One region of the Agrobacterium sp. rho-8.1 genome, then DNA from elsewhere that is predicted to be linked to it. Evidence: predicted binding sites of a transcription regulator. Region 1 holds the regulator's gene; each other region holds the start of a gene.
The links. Region 1 encodes PhoB, which activates phosphate uptake and scavenging genes when phosphate is short. Its sites were predicted from a motif close to TGTCATNNANCTGTCAT; they were not measured.
Positions count from the first base shown of each region.

Region 1 (8,079 bases):
CGCTGCGTGCCATTGCTCCTCGATTTCGGGCAAGAAACAAAGTCGAGCGCGTCATTCTCGGTGCGCTTCTTCTGGCGTCGTCGCTCGCCATTTTGACGACCATCGGCATCGTCATGTCGATGCTGACGGAAGCCATTCAGTTCTTCAACATGGTGCCAGCCCACGAGTTCTTCTTCGGCACCGTTTGGGACCCGCGGTTTGCGGCCGCAGGGGCAACGGAATCAGTCGGCCAGTTCGGTCTCATTCCGCTTCTTGCCGGTACGCTCTACATCGGTTTCGTCGCCATGCTGGTCGCCGTCCCGGTGGGGCTGTTCTCGGCCATCTACATGGCAGAATACGCGTCTCGGCGTGTCCGCTCCATTGCAAAGCCGCTGCTGGAAGTTCTGGCCGGTATTCCGACCATCGTCTACGGCTTCTTCGCGCTGACCACCGTTGGCCCGTTCCTGCGCGACATCTCCTCGCAGATCAACGGCCTGACGACTGGCGATTACACCTCTTTCATTCAGGCACAGAGCGTTCTGACGGCAGGCTTCGTGATGGGCATCATGCTCATCCCTTACGTGTCCTCGCTGTCTGACGACATCATTACAGCCGTGCCACGCACACTTCGTGATGGGTCGCTTGGTCTGGGGGCCACTCGCTCCGAGACCATCAAGCGTGTCCTCCTTCCCGCTGCCCTGCCTGGCATCGTCGGCGCCATCCTGATGACGGCATCGCGCGCCATCGGTGAAACCATGATTGTGGTTCTGGCGGCAGGTGTTGCCGCACGCTTGCAGATCAGCCCGTTCGAACCGATGACGACGGTGACGGTGAAGATCGTCAGCCAGTTGACCGGCGACCTTGAGTTTACCTCGCCGCAGACGCTGGTTGCCTTTGCGCTCGGCATCACGCTCTTTGCCATCACGCTATGCCTTAATATCTACGCGCTCTTCATTGTGCGCAAATACCGGGAGCAGTACGAATGACCGACGTTGTTTCTTCGGCGGCTGGCGTGCCAGTCGCGCCAAAGACGGCCCGTCGCGATATCGGCATCAAGCGCCGTTATGCAGCGGAGCGCCGCTTCCGCACCTATGGCGTTGCCGCGATTTCCTTCGGCCTGCTGTTCCTCTTCCTCCTGATCTGGTCGGTTGTGGGCAAAGGCTACACGGCGTTTCAACAGACCACGATTACGGTTCCGGTCGAGTTTTCCGAACAGATCATCGATCCTGACAATCAACGCGCCACCAATCCGAACAAGCTTGTTACGGCAAACTACCCGGTTCTGGCGCGCAACGCGGTGGCCAAGGCGCTGGGCGTGTCGCTGGACGACCGCACAGCCTTACGCACCATCGGCACCATGGTATCCGACAGTGTACGCACCCAGTTGCGTGACATCGTAACGTCTGATCCCAGTGTGATCGGTACGACGCGGAATGTCGCGCTGCTGGCGTCCGGTGATATCGACTCGGCCTTCAAGGGCCAGTTCGACATGACCGGCGAAGAGGCCAACCGCCGCGTCTCCGACCAGCAGGTCAAATGGATGGATCAGCTCGTCGCAAGCGGCCAACTCGCCAAACAGTTCAACACCGGCATTTTCGTGAATGGTGCGTCGAGCCGTCCGGAGGCCGCCGGTGTGGGTGTCGCGCTCATCGGCTCCTTCTACATGATGATGATCGTTCTGGTGCTGTCCCTGCCGATTGGCGTGGCAGCCTCGATCTATCTGGAGGAATTCGCGCCCAAGAACCGCATTACCGACCTGATCGAGGTGAATATCAACAACCTCGCAGCCGTGCCATCGATTGTGTACGGTCTGCTCGGCCTGTCGGTCTTCATCAACTTCATGGGCTTTCCGCGCTCGGCATCTCTGGTCGGTGGCTTCGTGTTGACGCTGATGACCTTGCCGACGATCATCATCGCCACCCGTGCGGCGCTGAAGGCCGTGCCGCCATCGATCCGTGCTGCGGCTTTGGGACTGGGCGCCTCGAAGATGCAGACGATCTTTCACCATGTTCTGCCGCTGGCCATGCCGGGTATTCTGACCGGCACCATCATCGGCCTGGCGCATGCTCTGGGCGAAACCGCTCCCCTGCTGTTGATCGGCATGGTCGCCTTCGTCGCAAACTACCCGACAACGCCGATGGACCCATCCACGGCCTTGCCGGTCCAGATCTATATGTGGGCAAACGAGGCAGAGCGCGCCTTTGTCGAACGGACATCCGGCGCTATCATTATCCTGCTGATGTTCCTCGTTGTCATGAATGTTGGCGCAATTCTCTTGCGGCGTCGCTTCGAGCGGCGCTGGTAGAAGGAGCTTAGAACGATGAATATGTTGTCGGAAGCAGCAATGGAAAAGGCGCTGGACAAGAAAATGAATGACGTTTCTCATAAGATGATCGGCAAGGACGTGTCCGTCTACTACAGCGACAAACGGGCGCTCTACGATGTGAACCTCAACGTCCGCGAAAACACCGTGACCGCGCTCATCGGACCATCGGGCTGTGGCAAGTCCACGTTCCTGCGGACGCTGAACCGCATGAACGACACGATCGACGGTTGCCGCGTCACGGGTAAGATCACACTCGATGGCGAAGATGTCTACGACAGCAACATCGATGTGGTTGAACTGCGCGCCCGCGTCGGCATGGTGTTCCAGAAGCCGAACCCGTTTCCGAAGTCGATCTACGAGAACATCGCTTACGGCCCGCGCATTCACGGTCTTGCTCGCAACAAGGCGGATATGGATCAGATCGTCGAGGCCAGCCTTCAAAAGGCAGGCCTGTGGAACGAAGCCAAGGATCGCCTTTTGGAGTCCGGCACGGGCCTTTCGGGTGGTCAGCAACAGCGTCTGTGCATCGCCCGCGCGATTGCCGTCAGCCCTGAAGTCATTCTGATGGACGAGCCTTGCTCGGCGCTCGACCCGATTGCGACGGCCAAGGTCGAGGAGTTGATCCACGAGCTTCGCTCCAACTACACCATCGTCATCGTGACCCACTCCATGCAGCAGGCGGCCCGCGTTTCACAGCGCACTGCGATGTTCCATCTGGGCCACCTCGTCGAAGAAAACGACACCGACAAGATGTTCACCAACCCGGATGACCAGCGCACGCAGGATTACATCATGGGTCGCTTCGGCTGATCCCGTCGTTGATTGCAACCCATCGCGTCGAACCGCTTGAGCCCGACAGAGCTTGCGGCCAGCCGCATCGAAACTGGAGAATTCGACCATGCCGACAAACTCACACATCATGTCCGCGTACGACGAAGAACTGAAGTTCCTCAGCCGCCGTATCGCTGAAATGGGTGGCCTTGCGGAGCAGATGTGCAGCGATGCGGTGCGCGCACTCGTCAATTCCGATGCTGCTTTGGCCCAGAAGGTCATTTCGGACGATACGATCCTCGACAACGCCGAACGCGAAATCGGGGACAAGGCAATCGTGACCATTGCCAAGCGTCAGCCGATGGCGGCTGACCTTCGCGAAATCATCGGTTCGCTGCGCATCGCCGCTGATCTGGAGCGCGTGGGCGACCTTGGCAAAAACACCGCCAAGCGTGTTATCGCGGTTGCCGGAACCGGCGTGCCCCGCAAGCTGGCCCGCGGCCTCGAGCATCTGTCCGAGCTGGCCTTGGTCCAGTTGAAGGACGTTCTGGATGTCTATTCCACCCGTTCGGCGGAAAAGGCGCAGACCATCCGCGAACGCGACGAGGAAATCGATGCCATGTACACCTCGCTGTTTCGCGAGCTGCTGACCTACATGATGGAAGACCCGCGCAACATCACCACCTGCACACACCTCCTGTTCTGCGCCAAGAACATCGAGCGTGTGGGCGACCATGCGACGAACATCGCGGAAACCATCTACTACATGGCCACCGGCAGCCAGCCGGCAGGCGAGCGTCCCAAGGACGACAGTTCCAATACGCTCGGTGCGATCACCGAGTGAATTTCCTACAAGCCTGGCGGAGTCACTAGTCATGGTGCCGAAAATAGCAGTTGTCGAAGATGAAGAGGCGTTGAGCGTTCTTCTTCGCTACAATCTCGAATCCGAAGGTTACGACGTGGACACGATCCCGCGTGGTGACGAGGCGGAAATCCGCTTGCAGGAACGTACCCCGGATCTGCTCATTCTCGACTGGATGCTGCCAGGTGTCTCTGGCATCGAGCTGTGCCGTCGTTTACGCATGCGCCCTGAAACGGAACGTCTGCCGATCATCATGCTGACGGCGCGTGGCGAGGAAAGCGAACGCGTGCGTGGATTGGCCACAGGGGCCGATGACTATGTGGTCAAGCCGTTCTCCACGCCGGAACTGATGGCGCGCGTCAAGGCCATGTTGCGCCGCGCCCGGCCCGAAGTCCTGTCATCCGTTTTGAAATGCGGCGACATCGAACTGGATCGCGAAACCCACCGCGTTCATCGCAAGGCCCGCGAAGTGCGCCTGGGACCTACCGAGTTCCGTTTGCTGGAGTTCCTGATGGTATCGCCCGGCCGCGTTTTCTCCCGCTCGCAACTTCTTGACGGCGTATGGGGGCACGACATCTACGTGGATGAACGCACGGTGGACGTCCATGTGGGCCGTCTGCGCAAGGCGCTCAACTTCTCCAGCATGCAGGATGTTATCCGCACCGTACGCGGCGCAGGATATTCGATGGAAGCCTGACGTCTACGACGAAGGCAGATGCGACGTGACGCATCGAAGAGCGCGCGCCCATAATCGACGCATATCAGCAATGTGCGTTTACGTATGGGATCGCGTGGTTGCTCTAGGCTCATCACAAGCCGGTGGGGGCCTCGCTTAAGCTACGCTGAAGATATGATGTGTTGGACAGATGTGGATCTGGGGTGATAAACAACCGGGATACCCGAACGTTTCAGAGCTCAATATCGTCAACAAAAGCAAACGATATCGGATGGCCACTGATATGATGACAAGGGCTGATTGAAATTATCTGAAAATTAAAGTTTGACTATCCGACCGGAAGGCTCTATTAATTGGTTGTCGATATTTTTCTTGCTGAGCTTTGGTTGCCGCGCGATTAGCACCGCGTTTTGAACTAACCCTTTCTTCAAAAAAATCGCTATAATCGCACGCAGGGCATCAGTTCTGCGATCTATCTCTTATGCTTTGAAAGGGTTCATTATGACCACAGGCACAGTAAAATGGTTTAACTCCACCAAGGGCTTCGGCTTCATTCAGCCTGACAACGGCGGCACAGACGCATTCGTACACATCTCCGCTGTAGAGCGTGCAGGTATGCGCGAAATCGTTGAAGGCCAGAAGCTGAGCTACGACCTTGAGCGCGACAACAAGTCGGGCAAAATGTCTGCTTGCAACCTTCAGGCTGCTTAAATAACGGGATCTGCTTTCCCTTGACCACGGATGTACTGGCACTGTTGAAAGCATGAGACCAACCGAGGTCAGGCACTTTGCCTGGCCTTTTTTTGTGCTGCTTGGCGGCACTCGCTTCGGGTACTGTGCCTTTATGGCGTAACAGGCTCCAGGCTGCTCGATCCACCACGCATCGGACTTCCAGCAAATCGATCCCGATTTCAGGCCGGCGCGACAGGAAGGAAATTTCATGTCTGAAACACACAGCAAATCTCGCAAACAGGCAGAGATCGCATTCGGCGCGACGCAGACGCAATTTTTTGCGCGTGGCCATGCGGTTGACGAACTGAATTCGATTACGCAAGCTCGTGAAGAAAAGACGCTCAGACTGCGCGAAGCGCGTCTTGCCAAAGAATTGCAAGACAGCCTGAACCCTGCACCCGCCCCGACGAAACGTGGTAAGAAGTCCTGATCGCAGGATCAGTATGACCACTCAACTGGAATAGAGATTTGAGAAACACTAGAAACATCAAGAACAACGAAGTCTCCGAACAACGCGGCGCCGCGGCTGACGCAAAGGCTGCTCTTTTGAAGGCCTATCGCGAAGCCAAGGAAGCTGCGGCACCCATGCTTGAAGCCAAGCAGGCCGAACAGATTGCCGTTGCCGAGGCCCGCAGAGCGCGCCAGGCTGAACGCGACCAGCAAAAACGCGACGAAAAAATCCGCCTCGAAGCAGAAGCCGCCGAAAAGCAGGCTGAACTCGAAGCTGCGGCAAGTGCTGAAGAAGACGCCCGTAAGCTGGCCGACAAAAACCGCATCGCCCGCGTCATCGAAGACGAAGCCGCTTGCAAGGCAGAGCGCGATCGCCGCTATGCCAACCGCAAAGCCCGTCAAGGCTGAACCATCCGCCAAGATCAAGCAGCCGTTCAATCGAAGGGCTGCGATCTGGCCGGGTGCCTTGTCAAACTTCTAGCGGCGTAGGGCACTAACCCGGACACGGCATTCTCAGCGCTCACCGCTCAGGCAGATCCCTGTCTGGGACGCTTTTTGCGCACAGCATAATTCTTCTCCTGAATATTTCGGTCCAACGTCAAGCTCATCGCTCTATAAGAGTTCATGGGATGATGGTGGACAATTGATATGAGCGTTTGGCGTCGTAAGGCCATCGAGGCTGCACCCGAACTGCGCGATGAGATCGAACGCGCCTGGTCGCCCATGGCTGCATGGATAGAGCTGCGCCCGTTTTTCGAAGACTGCGTGAAAAACGACAGAAGAGAGAAAGCCCGGCGTATCGTGCATTACGCCCGCTATTGTCTTGCAGCTCCACACGCAGATATCAACACCGCTGCGGCGGTTGGCTTCATTGAACATCTGGCCGACGATGAACAGGTGCCTCTCCGCTTGCCCGAACTCATCACGACTCAAGAGGTAGAAGAGTGGCGCACCATTCTGACCTATCACACCGAAGCAGTGATAATAGACGCTTTGAGCGAAGCGTGCCGACGTCGAAGACATCACAACACTTCACACATTAAAAAAGCGGGCCAATGACCCGCTTTTTTATCATCATAATGTGTTTCTCGAACCTTCAGGCTCTGCGGCGTTCGCTCACAGGCTGGTACGCCATCTTTGCGTGGAATTTGCAGTAAGGCGAGGATTCAGACGCGTCGCAGCCGCAGAAATGGAAGTCATCCTTTAGCGGATCGCCGACCGGCCATTTGCAGGTGCGTTCCGTAAGTTCCGTCAGTGTTAGACGCAGCGATGTCGGCAGAACCGCTGTGTTGACCGGTGCGTAGTCAAGAACCCGGCCTGTATCGGTATCCTGATCGTTCGACGTTGCTGTGCGCACCGTTGGACGTGGTGTCGCAGCACGTGCCTGGAAGGTATTTGCGGCGCGGGGTGCAGCAGACGGTGTCGCGACCGTTGGGCGCTTTGCTGCGGGACGTGACGTAGCAACTGTGCCGCCTGCTTTCGCGCGGCCGGGCAGGTTCAGACGGTGGACTTTGCCGATAACGGCATTGCGGCTGACACCGCCAAGTTGTGCCGCGATCTGGCTCGCGCTCAGGCCCTCGGCCCACAACCTTTTGAGTCTCTCAACGCGTTCGTCAGTCCAGTTCATGCCGCTTCTCCGCTTGTCGCGCAGGCCGAATCATTCTCTAATGCCGTGGAGTGAACCACGCGCAGAGTGTCCGCCAGATTTTAGGTGACTAGTTCCGCCGCTTGCAGTCTAGTAATTGAAGATTAACCTAATCGTCGGGTGACTCTCTGACAAGAGTCGTGGGAATCATCTGGAATCGATTTTCCGGTTTTCCCCAACTTGCTGCATTTGTGAGTCAGAAAAGCAACACCTCGTATGGTGTCCCAAATTGCCTACCATGGCTTGAGAAAGCCGGAAAATACGGACATTTGTTGACATCGCCAGGTGAAGTGACAATAGTGATCGCGTAAGAGGAAGACGACCAGAAGCCGCCGCGAGGCGGCATTTTTGATTTTCAGGCACGGGATGACCGGTAAGCCCTCATGAGAGCGCCTTTCGCGCAAGGAGTGACACTGCCATGGCCGACACCGCGCCATTGTTCGATACGTTTTCCAGAGCTCCTCTGCGCTTTGAACGAGGAGAGGGCGTTTGGCTCGTTACGGAAAACGGCGAGCGATATCTGGATTTCGGCGCGGGGGTAGCGGTCACATCGGTTGGTCACAGCCATCCTCACATGGTGGACGCTTTGAAGTCGCAGGCAGAGAAGGTGTGGCACCTGTCCAATCTCTACGAGGTTG
Region 1 is NZ_CP192788.1:263,083-271,161, forward strand. Features, by position in the region: gene pstC (phosphate ABC transporter permease subunit PstC) at 1-965, shown strand, start outside; gene pstA (phosphate ABC transporter permease PstA) at 962-2,284, shown strand; gene pstB (phosphate ABC transporter ATP-binding protein PstB) at 2,300-3,115, shown strand; gene phoU (phosphate signaling complex protein PhoU) at 3,204-3,920, shown strand; gene phoB (phosphate regulon transcriptional regulator PhoB) at 3,952-4,635, shown strand; gene RMR21_RS01365 (cold-shock protein) at 5,116-5,325, shown strand; gene RMR21_RS01370 (hypothetical protein) at 5,555-5,776, shown strand; gene RMR21_RS01375 (DUF6481 family protein) at 5,815-6,204, shown strand; gene RMR21_RS01380 (DUF7674 family protein) at 6,445-6,855, shown strand; gene RMR21_RS01385 (GcrA family cell cycle regulator) at 6,893-7,423, opposite strand; gene RMR21_RS01390 (aspartate aminotransferase family protein) at 7,860-8,079, shown strand, end outside.

Region 2 (8,079 bases), 1.2 Mb from region 1:
TCCAGTGCACCCCTGAAGATGTAGGGGAAGCAGAGAACGTTATTGACCTGGTTCGGGAAATCCGAGCGGCCGGTGCAGATCATGGCGTCCGGGCGCGCGGTGCGGGCCAGTTCCGGCATGATTTCCGGGTTGGGATTGGCCAGTGCCAGAATGAGCGGCTTTTCCGCCATGCGGGCCAGAAGCTCGGGCTTCAAGACGCCTGCTGCAGAAAGGCCGAGGAAAACGTCGGCGCCATCAATGGTTTCGTTGAGAACGCGCTTGTCGGTCTTTTGCGCGTAGACCTCTTTCCACTCGTCCATCAACGTGTTTCGTCCTTCGTAGACGAGCCCCTCGATGTCGTGAACCCAGATGTTTTCGCGTTTTGCGCCCAGCACGACCAACAGATTGAGGCAGGCAAGGGCCGCCGCACCCGCACCGGATGCAACGATTTTGACATCGCCGATGGTTTTTCCCGCCAGTTCCAGTGCGTTGGTCACGGCTGCCGCCACGATGATAGCGGTACCGTGCTGGTCGTCGTGAAATACCGGGATGTTCATTTTTTTGCGAAGCTGACGCTCCACTTCGAAACATTCGGGTGCCTTGATGTCTTCAAGGTTGATACCGCCAAAGGTCGGCTCCAGTGCCGAAATGGTCGAGACCATGTCAGTGATGCCGGGGGCGTCGATTTCGATATCGAAGACGTCGATGCCTGCAAATTTCTTGAACAGAACCGCTTTGCCTTCCATGACTGGCTTGGAGGCGAGAGGGCCGATATTGCCGAGGCCTAAAACTGCGGTGCCATTGGAAATGACGGCGACGAGATTGGCGCGCGCGGTATATTCGGCAGCCATTTCAGGATTTTCGTGAATGGCAAGACAAGGGGCAGCAACACCGGGGGAATAGGCAAGCGCCAGATCGCGTTGGTTGCCGAGCGGTTTGGACGCCTGGATTTCCAGTTTTCCGGGACGCGGATAGCGGTGATAGAAAAGCGCCTGTTCTTCCAGATCCGCGTTGGCGTTGGTATTTTTCGTGTTGCCCGTTTCCTGAGAACTCATTCTGTCACCGCTTATTTCAAGTTTCTTCGAGGCCTTTGCATACAACAATCAGCTTGTGCGTACAGCCGTTTATTTTACCTGCTTCAAGCAAAGTCAGCACTTTCGCTTATGCTCAAACGCCGGTTTCGCGTGCTGAATGGCTGCGTTGTCATCTTGCTGAAACACGAGTCTGTTTTTCCATTGATGAAGATTGCCGAGTACAGGGGGAACAGTTCCATGGCCGGGCAAAGCGAAACCAGACAGTTCAGAACACTCTTCATTTCCGACGTGCATCTTGGGTCGAAAGCCGCCAAGACGGATTTCCTGCTGGATTTCCTGCGGCATCATGAAGCCGAGACCATTATACTCGTCGGCGACATCATTGATGGCTGGCGCCTGCGCCGTAACTGGTACTGGCCGCAAGGCTGTAACGATGTGGTCCAGAAGCTTCTGCGCAAGGCCCGAAAGGGAACGCGCATTGTCTATATTCCCGGTAATCACGACGAATTCCTTCGCGAATTTCCGGGCACCCATTTCGGTGGTATCGAGGTTGCCGAGCGGATGATCCATGAGGCCGCCGATGGTAAGAAATACCTGGTCATTCACGGCGACGAGTTCGACATGGTGGTCCGTAACGCCCGCCTTCTGGCTTATCTGGGTGACTGGGCATACGATGCTGCGATTGCCATCAACGTTCTGCTGGCAGCAGTTCGTCGCCGTATCGGCCTTCCTTACTGGTCGTTCTCAGCCTGGGCGAAGCTTCAGGTGAAACATGCCGTCAATTTCATCGGCGAGTTCCAGCGCGTGGTGGCGGATGAAGCACGCCGCAACAATGTGGACGGCGTCATTTGCGGACACATTCACCATGCGGTGATGGAGGATATAGACGGTATCCGCTACATCAACACGGGCGACTGGGTGGAAAGCTGCACAGCTGTCGTCGAGACGATGGATGGCACGTTTGAACTCATTACGTGGATGAAGTCTGATGAACAGACCGAAGAGCACAGGGTTGGCGAACTGGAGCCGGTCGCTTTTCCCAAGCTCATCGGCAAATACGCAGCTTAGAGCAGGCTGGTTTCCGTCAGCCCCAGAGTTGCGGCTCTGGGGGATGGACAATCGATTCGTAGTAGACCAATCCGGGGACGTGATCGCGCGCCAGAAGCAATGGGCCATCGAGATCGGCAAAGGCCGTGTCCTGCGCCAGCAACACAGCGGGCGCCATGCCGAGCGATGTACCGAGCATACAGCCCACCATGATGGTATAGCCAAGCCGCTCCGCCTCGCGCTTCATGATCAGTGCTTCGGTCAGGCCACCGGTCTTGTCGAGCTTGATGTTGATGGCGTCGTAACGGTCGCGGAGCGATGCCAGATCGGCTGTGAGATGTACGCTTTCATCTGCGCAGATCGGAACGGGCCTCGATATGCGTGAGAGCATATGGTCCTTGCCGGCGGGCAGCGGCTGCTCGATCAACGCGATGCCCAGTTCTGCCGCGATGGCGAGGTGATGTTCGAGATTGTCGTCCCTCCATCCCTCGTTGGCGTCGATGATGATCGTTGCCTTTGGCGCTGCGGCGCGCACGGCGCGGAGGCGAGCCTCGTCGTCTTCGGTTCCCGTCTTGATCTTCAGCAGGGGGCGATGTGCGTTTTCGGCAGCTTTCGCGGCCATGGTGTCTGCGTCACCGAGCGAAATCGTATAGGCGGTCACGATTGGGCGTGTGGCTCCACGCAATATCGTCCCTGCGACGCTTTTACCCGAAAGCTTTGCCTCTAGGTCCCACAGAGCGCAGTCCACGGCATTGCGCGCCGCACCCGGTTTCATCATGTCTTGTAATGCGTACCTGTCCAGACCGTTTGCCATGGCATCAGCGACTGCACGGATATCTGCCATTACACCCTCGATGGTTTCCCCGTAACGAGCGTAAGGCACACATTCACCGACACCCTTGGCGTCACCGTCATGAATTGTGCAGCGCACGACATGAATCTCGGTTCGGCTGCCGCGCGATATGGTGAAACTTCCGGCAATCGGGAATGTCTCTGCTGTGGCTTCAAGGTAACGACGCATGGAAATTGCCTTAGAGGTGATGAATAAACCTGTAAACAGACGAAAAATCACCCGTTTTCATCCGCAGGGCAGTGGCTTGCTGATCCGGCAGTCGATATGAATCGTTACAGAATCTTTAAGAAGCTGCATTCGCTTGGAGCAAGATGCAAGAACTTCAGACACAACAACAGGCGCAACCCGCGTCCATCTCGGCTGATAACGACGCTGAGGGTGGTAATGCGCGCTATGTTTTGAGTGGCTCCTGGCGCAATGCCAACATTCATCCCGTGCTGGCCGATATCGAGAAAATTGAAAAATCCGAGAAGGGTGGCTCCATCACGATGGACCTTTCCGATATCGAGAATATCGATACGACGGGTGCGTGGCTTTTGCGTCGCATGCGCTCGCGCCTGGAGCAGGCTGGTACGCAGGTCGCATTCGAAGGCAATGAACGGGCTGAGGAGATTATCTCGGCTTTGCCGGATGAAGCGCCACTTCCGCCCAAAGTAACGAACAAAAAAGGTATCGTTGAGCGGATATTCGACCCCATCGGCAAAAACGTCTTGCAGGCAGGTGCCGATTTTCTAGCGGGCATGTATATTCTGGGCTCTGCCGTGCGCGGTGCACAGATGAAGCTTGGGCGGGGGCGCGGCGTTTCGCCCGCAGCCATCGTCAACCAGATCGACCATATGGGCGTGCGCGCCGTGCCCATCATCCTGCTGATGTCGTTTCTGATCGGCGCGATCATTGCGCAGCAGGGCGCGTTTCAGCTGCGTTACTTCGGTGCGGAAGTGTTTGTGGTCGACCTGGTCGGCATCTTGCAGCTTCGTGAAATCGGCGTTTTGCTGACTGCGATCATGATTGCCGGTCGCTCAGGAAGCGCGATCACGGCCGAGATCGGCTCCATGAAAATGCGAGAGGAAATCGACGCGCTGAAGGTCATCGGGCTCAATCCGGTCGGCGTTCTGGTGTTTCCACGCCTCGTTGCCCTGACGATTGCACTGCCGCTTCTAACCATTATCGCCAACTTTGCTGCTCTGTTCGGGGCTGCCGTCGTTTCGTTGCTCTATTCCGGCATCACATTCGAGGTGTTCCTTTCCCGGCTGCATTCTGCGGTGGAAATTTCCACCATCGCATCCGGCATGATCAAGGCACCGTTCATGGCGCTGATCATCGGCATCGTGGCCGCTGTCGAGGGCATGAAGGTTGGCGGAAGCGCGGAGTCGCTCGGCCAGCACGTGACATCGTCCGTGGTGAAGTCCATTTTTGTTGTGATCCTGGTCGATGGCGTGTTTGCCATCTTCTATGCAGCCATCGATTTTTAAGGAGAGGCTGTGCAGGATCAGGCAGTAAAGACAGACAACAGCAAGAAAGAGCGGGAAGTCATTCTCTCGGTTGAGGGCGTGACCGTTGCGTTTGGCGACAAGGTCGTTCTCGATAATCTTGATCTCGACGTCTACCGAGGCGAAATTCTCGGCTTCATCGGCCCGTCTGGTGCCGGTAAGTCCGTTTTGATGCGAGCGGTTCTGCGCCTGCTTCCCCGTCAAGCCGGTACAATAAAAATTCTTGGGACAGATTACGACAAGGCGACGGAAGACGAGCGTATGGGTCTGGACACGCGCCTTGGCGTGCTTTTCCAGCAAGGCGCATTGTTTTCCGGCCTGACTGTAAAAGAGAACATCCAGCTTCCGATGCGCGAATATCTGGACTTGCCACAGGCGCTGATGGACGAGCTAGCCGCGTTGAAAATCGAGATGGTGGGTCTGGCAGCTGATGCCGCTGACAAATATCCGTCCGAGCTGTCTGGTGGTATGATCAAGCGCGCAGCGCTGGCGCGCGCATTGTCGCTCGATCCCGATCTCGTTTTTCTAGACGAGCCGACATCCGGACTTGACCCGATCGGTGCTGCTGAATTCGATATGTTGATTGCGCGGCTGCGCGATTCGTTGGGGTTGACCGTCTACATGGTCACGCACGATCTCGACAGCCTGTTTTCGGTCTGTGATCGCATTGCCGTTCTCGGCGACAAGAAAGTCGCAGTTGAAGGTACACTCGAGGAAATGTTCGAAAGCGACGATCCCTGGGTTCAATCATATTTCCGCGGAAAGCGGGCACGTGCTGTCGTTCTTCCCGATGGCACGCAACACATTCCGGGGAGTGACGGATAGCCATGGAAACAAAGGCAAACTACACCATCGTCGGAATTTTCACGCTGATCATCATCGGGGCTGCATTCGGCTTCGTTTATTGGATGGCAGAGTTTGGACGCGGCGGGCCGACAGCCCAGTTGACGATCCGTATTCCAGGTTCGGCTAATGGTCTGTCCGTCGGATCTCCGGTGCGGTTTAACGGCATTCCGGTTGGTACCGTCCGCGGCCTGTCGATCGACCGTGATGATCCGGCTTATTCGATTGCGTTTACGGAAGTGCAGGCAGACGCGCCGGTGTTTCCATCCACCCGAGCCGTCCTTGAAATTCAGGGGCTGACGGGCGCCGCCTATATTGAGCTCTCCGGTGGTCGCAACAATGAAGAACGGATTTTGCAGAAATCCTTCGACACAGGCGTGCCTGCGGAATTGACGGCTGACCTCTCCAGCGTGACCAATCTTCTGGCGACGGCGGACAAGATTTTGAGACGTGCCGATGGCGCCATTGGCGAGTTGCAGGGCTTTGTACAGGACGCCCGTGGACCCTTGACGCAGACGGTTCGAAACGCTGAGAAATTTTCCAACGCTCTCGCTGCGAACTCCGATGGCATCGAAAACTTTCTGGAGAGCCTGAGTTCACTTTCGACCACCGTCCAGTCTGTTTCCGTGCGTCTGGACAGCACACTGACCGCAGTCGAAGACCTGGTCAAATCCGTGGATTCGCAGAAGATCGATTCGATTCTGACCAACGTCGACAAGGTGACGTCCGATGTAGCGTCTGCCTCCGGTGGTATTCAGGATGTGATGGAAACGGTGCAGCGCACGTCGCGCAACTTCGAGCAGGCAAGTTCCGAGGTCCAGATTGTCGTAAAGCGCGCCGATACATTGTTGGCATCGGTTGATGCGGCAAAGGTTAGCAACGCGGTGGACGATGTTGCCGTGGCGACGGCCGATGTCCGTCAGGCGATTGGCACCTTCCGCCAGATCGCGGACGATGTGGGCACGCGTCGCCCTGATATCGATCAGGCAATTGCCGATTTTACCGATATGTCCCGCAAGCTGAACGCAGCGTCCAGCCGTGTCGATGGCATCCTGGCAAAAGTTGATGGCTTGCTGGGAACCGACGACGCCAATTCGCTTTTCTCCAAGGCGCGTGAGACACTGGCATCCTTCAAGGCGGTTGCCGATAACATCAACATGCGTGTTGGTCCTATCGCAGACAATCTGGCGCGGTTCTCGAGCTCTGGTTTGAAAGATTTCCAGGCGTTGATCGGCAGCACACGCCAGACAGTGGATAATCTGAACAACACGATCACGAATTTCGATCGCGATCCGCAGCGCCTGATATTCGGCGGCGAGAACGTGAAACAGTATGATGGCCGAACACGGCGTTGACGGGGGTATGGATTTGAAAATGTCGTTGATGCATTGGCAGGGGACTATCCCCGCCCGGACCAAAGTCCTCGTCATGGTGCCGTTGCTTGCAGGGCTGCTGGCTGGTTGTGGTGGCAGCGCGAAGAACGACACGTTCGATCTATCGGTCTCATCCACGCCTGTAACGCAGGGAGCGTCGCTGCGCTCCCGCCAGTTGCTGATTGCAGAGCCAACGGCGCTGAAGGCGCTCGATAGCGAGAACATCGTGGTCAGGCTGTCAGGTTCTGAAGTTCAGTATCTGGCCAATTCCCAATGGAGCGACCGCCTGCCGCGCATGGTGCAGTCGAAGCTCGTGGAAGCGTTTGAAGACACAGGCAAGCTGGGTGGCGTCGGACGGCCGGGGCAGGGTCTCGCTATCGACTATCAGGTCGTGACCGACATTCGCGCGTTTGAAGTCGATACGACCAAGAATCTCGCGACGATCGAGATTTCCGTAAAATTGCTGAACGACAAGAACGGCACGGTCAAAGCGCAAGAGGTGTTTCGCTCCAGTGCGCGCGTCAGCGGCTCTGGCAGTGCAAATCTTGTGAAGGCACTGGATAGCGCGTTTGCGTTGTCGTCCCGCGAGATAGTGAGCTGGACGTTGCGCTCTCTTTAACGCAGCCGACAATTTTAAGAAGAAACGTCGCGTATCCTAAGAGATGCGCGGCGTTTTTGTGTTTGGGGTTATTTTGCCGCGTTCTCTGCTTCCCACTCGGCCAGTGGAAACAGTCTGTCGTAGCACCAGTTGAAGATGAAGGCATAGATCACGTAGAACAGAGCGAACGACACGTCCATCACCAACGCATGCATAATACTGATGTTGAGATACCAGGTGATGAAGGGCATGAGGGCCAGCAGCAGACCGAGTTCAAACAGAACGGCATGCGCAACGCGGATTATCGTCGTCTTCTGCGTGGTGCCTCTATAGCGCTGCATGGCGTGGTCGAAGCCGAGATTATAGAGATAGTTCCAAGCCGTGGCGATCGTTGCACTGACGACGCCGACGACACCGATGTCCTCCGCTGGCACGCCGAACACCATCGAGCCCAGGGGAATGATGAGAATGAGGCCGATGATTTCAAAGCTGAGGGCGTGACGGATACGATCGGCGATCGTGCGCATGGGATACTCCAGAAATTTCCGGGCCGTCCCGTGTGCTGTTGCCACAATGGCAGAGGTCGTCCTCGCCCGTCCTATAAAACGTCGGATGGTTTTCTTCAAGCCTTGACGCCTCATGACAAGAAAAAGCCCTCCCGGTTGAACCGGAAGGGCTGGATGATGACTGCGTTTGCTAGGGATGTTCTGACTTAGCTGAAACGTCCGGCCGCGTGAGCGAGCATGGTGTAGACCTTGCCCGTGTCCGAGGTCAGGTAGGATTGCGTAACCGTGCGGTCTCGATCCGTTTTGGCGACGTCTGCGAGAAGCTTTTCGAAGTCGGAAATATAGCGATCCACTGC
Region 2 is NZ_CP192788.1:1,490,596-1,498,674, reverse strand. Features, by position in the region: gene RMR21_RS07535 (NADP-dependent malic enzyme) at 1-1,034, opposite strand, end outside; gene RMR21_RS07530 (UDP-2,3-diacylglucosamine diphosphatase) at 1,251-2,081, shown strand; gene dgcA (N-acetyl-D-Glu racemase DgcA) at 2,098-3,081, opposite strand; gene RMR21_RS07520 (ABC transporter permease) at 3,225-4,385, shown strand; gene RMR21_RS07515 (ABC transporter ATP-binding protein) at 4,395-5,228, shown strand; gene RMR21_RS07510 (MlaD family protein) at 5,231-6,601, shown strand; gene RMR21_RS07505 (ABC-type transport auxiliary lipoprotein family protein) at 6,621-7,238, shown strand; gene RMR21_RS07500 (PACE efflux transporter) at 7,307-7,744, opposite strand; gene RMR21_RS07495 (apolipoprotein A-IV repeat region-like domain-containing protein) at 7,930-8,079, opposite strand, start outside.
Region 2: RMR21_RS07530 (UDP-2,3-diacylglucosamine diphosphatase) is a predicted target of PhoB. The motif match lies at 1,181-1,197, and genes of this name have one in related genera.

Region 3 (8,079 bases), 810 kb from region 1:
GGGTTGATGGTGCCCTGCGCGATGATGTAGCGCACGATGACATCGCGATTGGTATCCGGCGCGACGAAGATGATCTTGTCGGAGCCGATATTGGGGAACTTGCCGCCACCGCTGGCGCGATAATTGTTGGTCGCCACCACGAATTTCTGCTCCGGGTCGATCGGCTTGCCACCGAACTGGAGATTGACGATACGGTTGCTTTCCGGGTTGATCGCTTTGCCGTCCTTATCGAATTTCGGCGGCTTGGAAACATCGATCTGGTAGGTCACACCGTCAATGACATCGTAATTGTAGGACGGGAAATCAGTGTTGAGCAATGGTGCGTCTTTGGAACCGGCTTCCACCGTCTTGAACATGCCGGCCGACATTTCCAGCCAGTCTTTCACCTGCGCGCCGGTGATCAGCACGGCCTGGACCGTATTGGGGTAGAGATAAAGATCGGCCACGTTTTTGATGGCGATGTCACCGGCGGGGACATCGGTGTAGTAATCCGAGCCGCCACGACCGCCTGCCTTGAACGGAGCTGCCGCCGAAAGCACCGGCAAATCCTTGTACTGGCCTTCCTTGAGCATATCCTTGATGTACCAGGTTTGCGCGTTGGAAACGATCTGCACGGAGGGATCATCCGCCACCAGCGCAAAATAGGAGTAGAGCGGTGCGGATGTCTTGCCAACGGGACGGCGGACATAGGCCAGCGCCGCTTCATGATCCGTCTTGACGGCAGCGATGATCTCCGGCTTGTCCTTCACATCCGCGACGATCTTGCGGTTTTCATCGCGGTGGGAAATCGGGCGCGCCTCAGTAGTGAAATCCACGATCTTCCAGCTTTTGCCGTCCTTTTCCAGCAACAGGTCGATGAGCCCCATATGCGAGCCCCAGAACCCGGCCATGACGGCGGGTTTGCCCATCAGCGTGCCCTTGACCGGATCGGCACCTTCAATGCCGTCCCATGTCTTGGGGCCGGGGAAGACGAGATGCTGGTGGCCTGTGAAGACCGCATCGATATCCTTGACGCCAGCCAGATAGAGCGAGGCATTTTCCATGCGATCGCTCTGGCCCTTGCCTTCGATACCGGAATGGGAGAGGGCGATGACGATATCGGCGCCCTGTTCCTTCATCACCGGCACCCACGCCTTGGCAGCATCGACGATGTCGCGGGTCTGTGCCTTGCCCTCGAGGTTCTTGGCGTCCCACATCATGATCTGCGGCGGTACGAAGCCAATGATGCCGACCTTGACGGTGCTGGTCGCGCCTGAGCCGTCCTTGATCTGCTTGTCGAGGATGACGTAGGGCTTGAAAAAGAGATCGTCCTTCTTGGGATCTGACGCGAGCTGGCCTTTCGTCAGGTTGGCGCAGACATAAGGAAAACCAGCCCCGCCCAGCGTGTTGAACATGAAATCGAGACCGTAATTGAACTCGTGGTTCCCCAACGTGCCGCAATCGTAACCCAGTATGTTCATGGCGTTGATAACAGGGTGCTTGTCCCCAGCCTTCATGCCGCGCTCATAGGCGATGTAGTCGCCCAGCGGGTTACCCTGAAGAAAGTCGCCATTATCGACCAGCATCGAGTTTCCGGCTTCTGCGCGGATGCTGTCGATGATGGAGGCAGTGCGCGCCAGACCCAGCGTGTCGTTCGGCTTGTCTGCATAATAATCATACGGGAAGACATGAACGTGAATGTCGGTCGTTTCCATGATGCGCAGATGCGCCTGGTTGCCTTGCGCGCGGGCTGCGAACGGATGCAGCATGACAAGCGCCGAAGACGCCGCAATGCCGCCCAGCAGGGAACGTCGCGTGATGGGATGAAGGCCGATAAGCGAAGACATGGAAACTCCTCGATGAAATTCTGAGTGTACGAAATGACGGCAGCGTAAAACGAATTCCAGAGGAGTCCATCATCAAAATGACGGGCATATGACTTGTCCCGGATTTTAAACCGTCCGGTAAATTATTTTATCCTGCTAAGGTCGGCTTCACCTCTTCATGGAAAAAGCGGAAATAGGAGGAGAACTGTGCCAACGTATTGGTGGAAAGCTGCAATTGCAGGCCAAGCCGGTTCATTTGCTGCCATTGCACCGTTCCCTCGATAAAGCCCAGGTCGTCGCTTTGCACGGTCACGCGGCTTCCCTTGGCAACGGCAAAGGGTCCTTCGAGCTCCAGCGCCATGCCGGTGGCCGAAAGATCGACCACGCGGCCCTCTACCGTTTGAGTGAAATATTGAACCGTCCCGTAGATGCGGGTCTTGCTGCGGTTTGCGCCTCTATTTGTCATGCTGAGATTGCCGGTCATCGTTCCCCTCCTGTTCCAATCTTGCCAAAATCGCATGGAAGATTTGATGACCGTTTAGAATATTCCTTAAAATGACCGGGAATGGGACGTTAAGCGCGCTCGATCCTGCATTGATAGCAATTGTTGCGCGCCGAGCGAACATGCACGTAGGCAATGTCGTCTCTCGTCAGAAGCTCGCTGGCACGCTCGGCAATTTTGTTCGTCAGGGTCACTGCACCAGTGCCATAGACGATGCGATTGTCGGAGCTGTAGCCACGTACGATATAATCGGTGCTGTCGAGCATGGGCGGCAATATCTCCCGCGCTGCGTAAGCGCCGCATGATTCGGCATGAATGAAGATCGGGCCGGTCTCCGCATAGGGTTGTGGGCTTGGAAAAGGGCGGTAGGCCAGCAGAAGCGCGGCTTCGCCGTCGCGTATCTGCCCGAGGCAGGCCCGGCAGGGAAGGGTCCCAGATACGATCGAGCGTTCCGGTTTTTGGCCATAGGCATCCAGTTTGTCGAGGCGGAAGGCATCTGCCTCATCTGCAGTCATGGCGGTAAAAACGATCTGTGTCATAGCGGTTCCTTTGCGTTGCTCGATTGTCGCTATGCTCTTCAAACATGCGTGTATCCACCCGTTTCTTGCCTCTGGAGGCAACCACCCCATTGCTTGTGCCGTTGAGTGTGGCAATCAATCGAACATCCTCTTTCTGGAAAGTTCATGCCCATGCTGCGCAGGTTGATCACCGTATCTCTGGTCACCGTTTTCTCGCTTATTTCACCTGCAGCCCACGCGCAAACAGCGCCCGCCTTGGACGATCTTTCCGACGAGCAATTGCAGCAAACAGTCAACTTCGTGATCGGAAATGCCATTTTCGGCCTCTACCATGAAGCTTCGCGCATGCTGATATCCGACTTGTCTCTCCCTCAGATGGAAGCCGGAAAAGACGGCGCCGATCAACTGGCGGCGACCATGATGCTCGAAGCAAACGAAGAGTGGCTGGATACTGCCATCGTCAACGCAACCGACAGCTGGTATCTGGCCCGCTCGGCGCAAGCCCTGCCGGAGCACGATACTCCGCGGCACTCGTCATTGTTGCCAAACACGACACGCGACCGGCAGATGGCCTGCCTGATGGTCGGCAAAGATGCTGGCGGCTATGGTGACCTGGCCGACATGATGGGGCTTCCAAAGGATGACTGGAAGGCTTGCGAAACCGCCTATCCACAAACCGTTTCTCGCTGGAACGAGGCGCTGAAGCCTTATGTAGCGAAGGCCGGAACAACGAAGTTTGTCGCAAACTACGAGCCGGTGCGCGATCCGTTCCTGGATATCTACGCGACCATCGTCAAGGAATCCAAGGTTCTCGACCTGATCGCCCGTAGCTTCGACGGCTATCGCCTCAAGGGAGACGTCAAGTTGACGGCGCGCAGTTGCGGACGACCCGATATCTACTGGTCAGAGGAAAAGCGCGAGATCACCTACTGCTACGAGATCGCAAAGTTTCACGGCGAGCTGATCGCCGGACATCTTTCCGCCGGTGGCAGCGAAAAGGAAAGCGGCCCAGCCCAGGAAATTCCGACAGCGGTAAACCTGGGGCAGGAGCTATGAGTTTATTCTCAACCGTTATCCTCTGAAAGGCAGAGGATAACGGCAAGCGGGTTACCCACGTCTGGAAATTTCCAGATATTCTGTGTCCGTCAGCGGTTCGACCCATGTCTCATAGGTGCTGACGGGCGAGAAACCCATCATCTGGTAAAGCTGAAGTGCGCGGGGATGGTCGAGTGTGTTGGTGGACACGGTGATCTTTTTCGGGTTGTCCTGCCAGGCGGAATAAAGAGCCTGAAGCAAAAACCATTTGCCGACACCGGCACCGATCGCTTCTTCCATCAGGCCGAAATAGGTAAGCTCGGTCACATCGGAATCCAGCTTGTGCAGCTCGAAGAAACCCGCAGGCGCACCGTTCATGTAAAGTACAGTCACCGAATTGGCGGGGTCGCGCAAGGTGGCGGAAAGCTCAGCGTCGCTCATGCGCATGCGTTTATGCCAGTGCCAGCGTTTGCCCACACGCCAATAAAGATAGCGGTAGAAATGCAGCGGAATATCCGTGGTGCGCATGATGGCGGTCTGAATATTGACCGGCACAGGCAGGCTGACCTTCGGGGCCGATGTCATTTCCAGCTGAGTGACATGTGCTTTGATGGGTCCCTGCGGCTGTTCCTCTGTCGGTTCTGTAGGACCGGTGACGATGGCGGTATCTTCCTTGCTGCCCCACTCGGCCCATGAACCGTCATAGAGCGAATTGTCGGCATGCCCAAGCGATTCCAGCGCAAGCGTGATGACTGCCGCCGTGACCCCCGAACCACAGCTGGTCACGATGGGTTGCGACAGATCGATACCCGCATCCGAGATCATCTTGCGGATAGTCGGCAGATCCTTGAAGTGGCCGTTCTCGGAAAAAGCAGTTGCGGGCAGGTTGCGCGCGCCGGGCATATGGCCGGAACGCATTCCCGCACGCGGCTCAGCCTCTTCGCCGGTGAAACGTCCTGCACCGCGGGCATCGGCAATCTGCTCGTTGCCGCTGTTCACGATGGACCGCATCGCTGCAAACGATGTGACGCGTTTCGGCTTGAAGTGCACGTCGAACGTTGCAGGCTCGACCTCTGTCACGCCGGTATCCAAAGACTTGCCCGCCGCCTTCCAGCCATCCAGGCCACCATCGAGGACATAAACCTTGTCGGCACCCATTACCCGCAGCATCCACCAAACGCGCGGTGCAGAGAAGAAACCGGGACCATCATAAACGACGATCGTGTCGCTTTCGCCGATACCAAGCTCGCCGACCTGTTCAGCAAAGAACTGGGGCGAGGGAAGAGAATGGGGCAGACCCGTGTCGTGATCGGCAATCTTGTCCTGATCAAAAAACACCGCCCCGGGAATGTGACCGGCAACATAGTCTTCTCTGCCGTTGCGCTTGTGCGCAGGAAGATACCAGGAGGCATCCACTAGACGAAAATGCGGGGTTCCGAGCTGCTGCTCGACCCAATCCGCCGAAACGACGAAACGGCTTTTGTCCGTGCTCACTCTATTTCTCCCAGACATCAGGCGGATGCGCCGGGCTTGCCGAAACGAATTCGGAAGCGACGGTTTTCCTTGCCCTTTTTTTCAATTTTGGCGATGTGGATATCGCCGACTTCCTGCGTGCTTGCCACATGAGTGCCTCCGCAGGGCTGGCTGTCAACCGCAGAGTTTTCGCCAATGCAGACCAGACTGACGCGCCCGAGACCCAGCGGCGGGCGGACATTCTTGGATTTGACAATATCAGGATTGGCGGCAAGCTCTTCGTCGGTGATCCATTTCAAGAACACCGGATGGTTTTCGTCAACGAGCGCCACCAGCTTGGCTGTGACCTCGTCCTTGTCGATGGTTTCGGACATATCGAAATCGACGCGCGATTCGTCTTCGCCGACGGCAGCCCCTGTAATCGGCCAGGGGCAAACCACTGACAGAAGATGACAGGCAGTGTGCATCCGCATGAGCTTGTAGCGGCGTGGCCAATCTATATGAAGCGTCAGCTTTTCACCGACCGCGGGGGAAGCTTGTCCCTCGGTAGGGACATGGATGATGATGCTTTTGTCGGTGCCATGTTTGGCGACGGCAATTTGGATCTTCGAACCGTCTGCCCTTTCCAATAAGCCCGTGTCGCCCGGCTGGCCGCCTGATGTGGCATAGAAGCAGGTTTGATCCAGTTCTATGCCGCCATCTTCATGAACCGCCGTTACCACTGCCTCGCACGTGGAAAGAGAGAAGTCGTCACGAAACAGGGCATTCACAGGCATATGGGCATTGACCTCAAACAGTTTCGTACGGCACCGAAATCTGTGTTTTCTCCGTCAGCCAGGCGGGAAGGGGAAGACCCTTGGACCGCAGGAAATCCGGGTTGAAAAGCTTCGACTGGTAGCGGTTGCCGTAGTCGCAAAGAATGGTGACAATTGTATGCCCCGGACCGAGGTCGCGGGCAAGCCGAATTGCGCCAGCGATGTTGATTCCGCTGGAGCCACCGAGGCAAAGCCCTTCCTTGGCCACGAGATCGAACACGATTGGAAGCGCTTCGGCATCCGAGATCCTATAGGAATAATCCGGCTCGAAACCTTCAAGATTGGCGGTAATGCGGCCTTGGCCGATACCTTCTGTGATCGACGAACCCTCGGATTTTAGCGTGCCGTTGTGGTAGAACTCATACAGTGCGGCACCTTCGGGGTCGGCCAGACCTATCTTGATGTCTGGGTTGAAATCACGGAGACCGTCGGCGACGCCTGCCAGTGTGCCGCCAGAGCCGACGGCACAAATAAAGCCATCCACCTTGCCGTCCGTCTGGTCCCAGATTTCCGGTGCCGTCGTTTCGATATGAGCCTGACGGTTGGCAATATTGTCGAACTGGTTTGCCCAGATCGCGCCGTTCGGATCCGTTGCAGCCAGTTGTTTTGCCAGCCTGCCGGAAACCTTCACGTAATTGTTCGGGCTGGAGTAGGGAGCGGCCGGTACTTCCACGAGCTGCGCGCCTAGAAGCTTCAACGCGTCCTTCTTTTCCTGGCTTTGCGTTTCGGGAATCACGATGACCGTCTTGTAACCCAAGGCGTTGGCAACCAGGGCCAGACCGATACCTGTATTGCCAGCGGTGCCTTCGACAATGGTGCCACCGGGACGCAACTGGCCACGCCGTTCCGCATCACGAATAATGTAAAGCGCTGCGCGATCCTTGACCGACTGACCGGGGTTCATGAACTCGGCCTTGCCAAGAATTTCGCATCCTGTCTCCTCCGACACCGCGTTGAGGCGGAGGAGGGGCGTATTGCCGATTGCGGTCAGCACAGAGCTATGAATGGTCATGATCAGGCCTTTTCGTACGGTCAGCGAATGAGATGCCGTTTTCTCTTTGTCTATTCGCGTTGTGACAAGGAAATATCTTCCGGTGAATGGGGTCGATGCGCAAAATTTTGCCTATGCCCGATTTTATCCGTGTTTCTTCAGGTCGGAGTAAGCGGAAAGCGCGCGCTGTCTCGCGTCACTATGATCCACAAGAGGGAGTGGGTATGTTTTGCCAAGCTCGATACCCGCTCTCAGCAGGGCTTCCTTCGGTGCATCGAAGGGTTTGTGAATGAACTTTTTATCGAGTTTAGAAAGCTCGGGCACGAATGTTTTGACATATTCGCCGTCCGGATCGAATTTCTCGCCCTGAAGAATCGGATTGAAAATCCGGAAGAAAGGCGAGGCGTCAGCACCAGAGCCTGCCACCCACTGCCAATTGGCGGGATTGGACGCCGGGTCGGCGTCGACAAGCGTATCGCGAAACCACTTTTCGCCTTTCCGCCAGTCGATCAACAGGTGTTTGATGAGAAAGGACGCCGTGATCATCCGCACACGATTGTGCATCACGCCATGTCGCCACAGCTGGCGCATACCGGCATCCACGATCGGATAGCCGGTCATGCCTTTGGTCCAAGCTGTAAATTTCACCTCATCGTTCTTCCACTCGAAAGCGTTGAAATTCGCGTTCCAGTTTTTCTCGTCCAGCTGTGGAAAATGAAAAAGCAGGTGGTAGCAGAACTCGCGCCAGACGATCTCCTTGCGAAAACGACTGAGATCATTCGAGGCGATGTTCGAAGAAAGGCCACGTGTCGCGTCCCAAACCTGCGCCGGTGATATTTCCCCCATCGCCAAATGCGGCGAAAGCAGGGATGTTGCGTCCTTAGCCGGAATGTCACGGCCTTCCTCGTACCCCTTCAGCGAATCTTCGATAAAGTGCTCC
Region 3 is NZ_CP192788.1:1,073,391-1,081,469, forward strand. Features, by position in the region: gene RMR21_RS05385 (bifunctional 2',3'-cyclic-nucleotide 2'-phosphodiesterase/3'-nucleotidase) at 1-1,826, opposite strand, end outside; gene RMR21_RS05390 (PilZ domain-containing protein) at 1,954-2,289, opposite strand; gene RMR21_RS05395 (DUF1203 domain-containing protein) at 2,379-2,846, opposite strand; gene RMR21_RS05400 (DUF4344 domain-containing metallopeptidase) at 2,991-3,881, shown strand; gene sseA (3-mercaptopyruvate sulfurtransferase) at 3,933-5,354, opposite strand; gene RMR21_RS05410 (alanyl-tRNA editing protein) at 5,372-6,109, opposite strand; gene RMR21_RS05415 (cysteine synthase A) at 6,123-7,160, opposite strand; gene RMR21_RS05420 (cryptochrome/photolyase family protein) at 7,284-8,079, opposite strand, start outside.
Region 3: RMR21_RS05385 (bifunctional 2',3'-cyclic-nucleotide 2'-phosphodiesterase/3'-nucleotidase) is a predicted target of PhoB. The motif match lies at 1,904-1,920, and genes of this name have one in related genera.